Linked DNA regions of Alloalcanivorax dieselolei B5. The protein of the gene in region 1 interacts with the protein of each later gene in a pairwise test. Links are inferred from orthologs where the notes say so. Each region holds a gene or a part of one and is shown in the gene's direction. Other genes may lie near its edges. The genes, in order: clpA and B5T_RS07555.

Region 1 (3,280 bases):
AACGGGGGGCGCGAATACGCCTGGGGCCGGATCAGCCGGCGGATCCCGATCGTCAGGGCGATCTGACCGTGGAGGCGAGCAAGCCACGGCTAAAGCGCCCGCCCATGTATAAAGTGATCATGCTCAACGACGATTACACACCGATGGACTTCGTCGTTGAGGTACTGGAAACCTTTTTTCGTATGGACCGCGAGCAGGCCACTCGTGTCATGCTGACGGTCCATACCGAGGGCAAGGCGGTGTGCGGGGTGTTTCCCCGGGATATCGCCGAGACCAAGGCCGCGCAAGTGGTCGATTACGCCCAGGAACATCAGCATCCGCTGATGTGTCAGGTGGAGAAGGCCTGATTTAGGCCCAAGGGCCTGATCTCAGGCCGGCAAGCCCGACACCAAGGGTGACGAGTAGTGAGGTAGCCTATGCTCAGCAAAGAACTGGAACTTACCCTTAACGAGGCGTTCCATCACGCACGAAGCCACCGTCATGAGTTCATGACCGTGGAGCATCTGCTGTTGGCACTGCTGGACAACGATGCCGCGTTGGAAGTGCTGCGCGCCTGCGGCGCGGATCTGGATGAGCTGCGCGAGGCCCTGACTCAGTTCATTAGCGATGCCACGCCGCTGTTACCGGATGACGGTGACGATGAGCGTGACACGCAACCGACGCTGGGTTTCCAGCGGGTGCTGCAACGCGCGGTGTTCAGCGTGCAGTCCTCGGGCAAGAAGGAGGTGACCGGCGCCAATGTGCTGGTGGCGATCTTCAACGAGCAGGAGAGCCAGGCGGTTTACCTGCTCAACAGCCAGGATGTGCATCGTCTGGATGTGGTCAATTTCATTTCCCATGGCGTGTCTCCGCAACAGGAGGGCGACGATGCGCAGCAACCGGACATCGAGGCTGGCGGTGGTCCCGAAGGCGGGGCTTCCGCCAACGCCCTGGAAGCCTATGCCTCCAATCTGAACGAACTGGCCCGGGCCGATCGAATCGACCCGCTGGTGGGCCGTGCTTTCGAGATTGAACGGGCGGCGCAGATCCTGTGCCGGCGGCGCAAGAACAATCCGCTGCTGGTGGGCGAGCCGGGTGTAGGCAAGACCGCCATCGCCGAGGGTCTGGCGCGCATGATCGTGGAAGGGCAGGTGCCCGAGCCGCTGCAGGACGCGGTGGTCTATTCCCTGGATCTGGGCGCGTTGCTGGCCGGTACCAAATACCGCGGTGATTTCGAGAAGCGGCTGAAGAGTCTGCTGGCGGAACTGCGCAAGCAGGACAACTCGATTCTGTTCATCGATGAGATTCACACCATCATCGGTGCCGGCGCGGCTTCCGGCGGTGTCATGGACGCCTCCAATCTGCTTAAACCGTTGCTGGCTTCCGGGGACCTGAAATGCATGGGCTCCACTACCTTCCAGGAGTACCGGACCATTTTTGAAAAAGACCGGGCGCTGTCCCGCCGCTTCCAGAAAGTGGATGTGGTGGAACCGTCGGTGGAGGACACCGTGGGTATTCTCAAGGGGCTCAAGAGCCGTTTCGAGAAGCACCATGGTGTGCAGTACACCGACGCGGCACTGCGCTCGGCGGCGGAGTTGAGCGCGCGCTACATTAATGACCGCTTCCTGCCGGACAAGGCCATCGATGTGATCGACGAGGTCGGTGCCTGGCAGCGCCTGCGGCCGGAAAACGAGCGCCGTGAAATCATCGAGCAGGATGACGTGGAAGTCATGGTGGCGAAGATCGCGCGGATTCCGCCGAAGCAGGTGTCCTCTTCCGACAAGGAAGTGCTGCGTAATCTGGAACGGGATCTGAAGATGACCGTGTTCGGTCAGGACGAGGCCATCGATGCCATCTCCGCGGCGATCAAGCTGTCCCGAGCCGGGCTGAAGGCGGATAACAAGCCGATCGGCTCGTTCATGTTCGCCGGTCCCACCGGGGTGGGTAAAACCGAGGTGAGTCGGCAACTGGCTCGCGCACTGGGCGTGGAATTGGTGCGCTTTGACATGTCCGAGTACATGGAGCGGCATACCGTCAGCCGCCTGATCGGCGCGCCTCCGGGCTACGTCGGTTACGACCAGGGTGGCTTGCTCACCGAAGCAATCACCAAGACACCGCACTGCGTGTTGTTGATGGACGAGATCGAGAAGGCGCACCCGGAAGTGTTCAACATTCTGCTGCAGGTGATGGACAACGCTTCGCTGACCGACAATAACGGCCGCAAGGCGGACTTCCGCAATGTGATCCTGATCATGACCACCAATGCGGGCGCCGAGGTGTTGAACAAGCGCTCCATCGGTTTCACCGAGCAGGATCAGTCCAGCGATGGCATGGAAGTGTTGAAGAAAGCCTTCACGCCGGAGTTCCGCAACCGGCTGGACGCCATCATCCAGTTCAACCCGCTGGGCCGGGAAACCATTCTCGGTGTGGTGGACAAGTTCCTGGTGGAACTGCAGGCGCAGTTGGATGAGAAAGGCGTGGTGCTGGAGGTGGAGGCGGATGCCCGCACCTGGCTGGCCGATCACGGCTATGACAAGGATATGGGCGCCCGTCCCATGGCCCGTCTGATCCAGGAGCAGATCAAGAAGCCGCTGGCGGAGAAGCTGCTGTTTGGAGAGCTGGCGGAGCAGGGTGGTCGCGCACGAGTTGTGGTTCGCGACGACAAGCTGCTGCTGACCGTGGACGCCTCCCAGGAGGAAGCCACCTGCTGAAGATCGCGGCCATGGATGGCTGGCTTAACAAAAAAACCCGGCATGCCGGGTTTTTTTATATCAAGAAAACCGTGATTACTTCATGCGGAAGGTGATACGCCCTTTGCTCAGATCATAGGGGGACATTTCCACCTTGACGCGATCGCCGGTGAGGATCCGGATGTAGAATTTACGCATCTTGCCGGAGATATGGGCGGTGATTACATGCCCGTTATCCAGCTTCACACGAAACATGGTGTTGGGAAGGGTTTCAAGAACCACGCCTTCCAATTCAATTTGCTCTTCTTTCGCCATTCAGCGCGTACCCTGATGTCGTCGGCTACGGAGGGAGGCGCAATTGTGCCGGAATTGGACGCTTGCTGCAAAGGTTTAGGCGATGGGAGAGCGACGCCCCGGAGGAGTGGGGGGGTGAAACTCCTGCCACTCGTCGTTGATCAACAGTTCCAGCGGGCGGTACTGGCTCTTGTAGCTCATCTTGCGGCATTCGCTGATCCAGTAGCCCAGGTAGAGATAGGGCAGGCCCAGACGGCGGCATTCCTCGATTTGCCAGAGCAGGGCATTGACGCCGAGGCCGCGCTCGGCGGCGGCCG
Region 2 (3,573 bases), 500 kb from region 1 along the record:
ATCATGTTGAGCGCCGGGCGATCCTTCACCGAACCGGCGGGATTATTGCCTTCCAGCTTCACCAGAATGGTGTTCGTCGTGTTCCCCGGCAGCCGCCGCAGCCGCACCAGCGGCGTATTACCGACCGTGGATTCAATGGTTTTGTAGTTCATGGGCGGCATTGTAGCCCAAGCCCGATGGCGGGCCCATAGTTCGCTGGCACGCTGGCACGCTGGCACGCTGGCACGCTGGCACGCTGGCACGCTGGCACGCTGGCACGCTGGCACGCTGGCACGAAGGTTCCCAGGCTAGGCAGCCCTGTCAACGCTTTTAATAACCAGCAAATGCGGCCTCTGGCCGCCTCCTCATTCGCGTGCAAGCGTGTTGCGTGTCGGCGTGTAAGCGGACAAGCCTCCCCCCGCCACTGGCAGCCACCGCAAACTCCGGCATAATGACCGCCACCGAATAGCAATAAGGCGAATATGGCCCGCTCCAGTCTGCGCACCCGCATCATGGCGATGACCGCCCTGCCCGCCCTGTTGGCGGCGCTGGTGGTCGGCGGCTATGCGCTGATCAATCGTATTCTGGAACTGCGCGTGGACGATGCGCTGCGTCAGCAATTGATCATCGACAGCTATGCCGCCCGGCTGGCCGCCCTGGAAGGAATGCCGGACACCTCCCGCGACCAGTTGCTGCGCGAGTTGCTGGAACAACCGGATGTCCGCGCCACCAGCCTGGCCGATCACCGTGCCGGCTGGCATTTGCACGCGGGGCCACGGCTGCGGCCGGTGGAACGCAGTGAAACCAATGAGGTGGGCGGCGCCCGGCTGCTCACCGACTCCAGTTGGCAGTTGGTCCGCCCCCTGCCGGGCCGCCCCAATCAGCTGCTGACGGTGGAGTTTTCCCGCCAGGGCCAGTACGTGGAAATCCTCGAATCCATGCTCACCATGTTCGGCGTGGTGATGCTGCTGATGGCGCTGGCGCTGATTCCCGCCTCGCGACTGGCGGCCCAGGTCACCCTGCCCATCGGCGGCCTGCTGGACACCGTGCGGCGGGTCCGCGACGGCGATCTCAGCCCACCGCCAAAGACCGGCGCCCTGGGCGAACTGGCCGATCTGGAAGACGGCCTGCGCAATATGGTGGGCGCCCTGGACGATGCCCAGGCGGAGCTGCAGAAGAACGTGGATCAGGCCACCCAGGATTTGCGCGAAACCCTGGAGACCATCGAAATCCAGAACATCGAACTGGACATGGCGCGCAAGGAAGCGCTCAAGGCCAGCCAGATCAAGTCCGAGTTCCTGGCCAACATGAGCCATGAGATTCGCACACCGCTGAATGGCATCATCGGCTTCACCCGGCTGCTGGAACGCTCGGATCTGTCGCCCCGCCAGCAGGATTATCTGAACACCATCCGCAAGAGCGCCGAGGCGTTGCTGTCGATCATCAACGACATCCTCGACTTCTCCAAGATCGAGGCCGGGCGCCTGTCGCTGGAACACATTCCCCTCAACCTGCACGACATCATCGAGGACGTGCAGACCATGCTGGCGCCACTGGCCCAGGAGAAAGGCCTGGAGCAGGCGGCGATCATCTATTCCGATCTGCCCTCCCACCTGCTCGGCGACCCGCTGCGCATCCGCCAGGTGCTCACCAACCTGGTCAGCAACGCGATCAAATTCACCGAGCACGGTTCGGTGGTGGTACGGGCCATGCTGGAGGAGCAGAAAGGCGCCGAGGCGGTGGTCAAGATCACCGTCACCGACACCGGCAACGGGCTCAGCGAGGACGTGCAGCGCGGCCTGTTCAACGCCTTCACCCAGGCCGACCAGAGCGCCAGCCGCCGGGCCGGCGGCACCGGGCTGGGGCTGGCCATCTCCAAGCGTCTGGTGGAAGGCATGGGCGGCGAGATCGGCATCGACAGCACCCCCAGCCAGGGCTCCACCTTCTGGTTCACGCTGCGCTGCGAGCGCGATGTGGGCACCCGCCCGGAATCACCGCCGGCGGAGCTGGCGCGGCTGTCGGTAACGCTGGTGGAAGCCAGCGAGTACGCCCGCCTGGGTCTGTACCATATGTTTTCCGGCTGGCGCATGCGGATCAGCGAAATCCAGGGCATGGACGTGCTGGATTCACATCTGGCGGCGGAGAACCTGCCGGAAACCGATTTCTATGTGGTCGGCGTGCCGGCCATGACCCGCGACCCGGTGGGGCTGGCCCCGCTGATCCAGCGGCTGGCGCGGCACAGTCAGGCACCGGTGCTGGTGCTGGCCAACAACGGCGACTATCTGGCCGACGAACTGGCCGACCAGCCCCATTGCCGGGTGCTGGGCAAACCCGCCACCCGCCGCCGCTTGCGCGATGCTCTGCTGGAATTGAGCGGCCTGGGCGGCGACCGCTCCCGCCACCAGGAATTGCTGACGCCCCTGGGCTACCATCCGCGCGTGCTGGTGGTGGACGATCATCCCGGCAATCTCAAACTGGCGCGCATTTTTCTCGAGGAACTGGGCGCCGAGGTGGTGCCCTGCGCCGGTGGCCAGGAGGCCCTGGAGGCGTTCAGCCAGGGCACCTTCGACCTGATTTTCATGGACGTGCACATGCCCGGCATGGACGGTCTGGAAACCACCCTGGCCCTGCGTGAGCGGGAAGGCGAAAGCCAGCGCACGCCGATCATCGCGCTCACCGCCCACGCCCTGGAAAACGAAAAGCGCGCCCTGCTGGCCGCCGGCATGGACGACTACCTGAGCAAACCGATCACCGAGGAGCAGCTTCGCCATACTCTGGAGCGCTGGGTTCTCGGTCGACAAAGCAGCACACCGGCACAATCGGAAAACAAGACCGCTGACATCGACATCGAGCCGGACACCCCGGTGGTGGATGAGGAACTGGGCCGCAAACGCGCCGGCGGCCGCGACGCCCTGGCCCGCGACATGTTCGAGATGCTGCTCAACAATCTGGAACAGGACGGCCCCGGCATTCGTGACCTGGCGCAAAGCGGCGACCTGGAAGAGCTGCTGGAACGGGTCCACCGCCTCCACGGCGCCACCCGCTACTGCGGCACTCCGCGCCTGGAACAAGCCGCCCGCCGCCTCGAGGAAGGCCTCAAGGGCCATCAGCCGGAAGCGCAGTTGGATGCCTTGGTGGGGCAGTTATTGGCGGAGATTGAGCAAGTGCAAGAACACGGAAAGACAGTTGACAGTTGATAGTGGACAGTTGACAGCGAAAAACAATAAAGACAAAGAAGCTCGATCTTCAGCCGTTGTGGGAGCTTGCCTGCAAGCGAATATTGCTAAACGTCTGAGGGCCCCCATTCGCTTGCAAGCAAGCTTCCCGCAGTAGCTAAGGAGGCCTGTTGTTTTCGTTTTTTCGCTGTCAACTGTCCACTATCAACTGTCAACTTCCAATTGCCTTTTCCGTTATCATATCGGTTCATTTCCAACCCACGGTACTCATCCCCATGCCTTCTTCCGTTCTTCTCGGCGTCAATATCGATCATATCGCCACGCTGCGACAGGCCCGCGGCACCCGTTATCCGGAGCCGGTGCAGGCGGCGCTGGTGGCGGAGCAGGCGGGGGCCGACGGGATCACGGTGCACCTGCG

The links.
Region 2: the proteins of clpA (region 1) and B5T_RS07555 interact in binary tests that used the Escherichia coli proteins (3 or more experiments, as listed by UniProt). The link is inferred for Alloalcanivorax dieselolei B5 from one-to-one orthologs.

The regions. Positions count from the first base shown.
Region 1 is NC_018691.1:2,151,777-2,155,056, forward strand. What follows is about bases 91-3,053. They hold clpA (ATP-dependent Clp protease ATP-binding subunit ClpA), read left to right. Parts: upstream 91-416; coding sequence 417-2,690; downstream 2,691-3,053. Other genes in these bases: clpS (ATP-dependent Clp protease adapter ClpS), read left to right, coding at 91-347; infA (translation initiation factor IF-1), read right to left, coding at 2,766-2,984. Also shown: more of clpS, read left to right, coding at 1-90; B5T_RS09755 (arginyltransferase), read right to left, coding at 3,060-3,280. UniProt on the Escherichia coli protein: ATP-dependent specificity component of the ClpAP protease. It directs the protease to specific substrates. It has unfoldase activity. The primary function of the ClpA-ClpP complex appears to be the degradation of unfolded or abnormal proteins.
Region 2 is NC_018691.1:1,648,218-1,651,790, reverse strand. What follows is about bases 121-3,376. They hold B5T_RS07555 (response regulator), read left to right. Parts: upstream 121-461; coding sequence 462-3,176; downstream 3,177-3,376. Other genes in these bases: cysM (cysteine synthase CysM), read right to left, coding at 121-152. Outside these bases: more of cysM, read right to left, coding at 1-120; pdxJ (pyridoxine 5'-phosphate synthase), read left to right, coding at 3,431-3,573. UniProt on the Escherichia coli protein: Member of the two-component regulatory system UvrY/BarA involved in the regulation of carbon metabolism via the CsrA/CsrB regulatory system. Phosphorylates UvrY, probably via a four-step phosphorelay.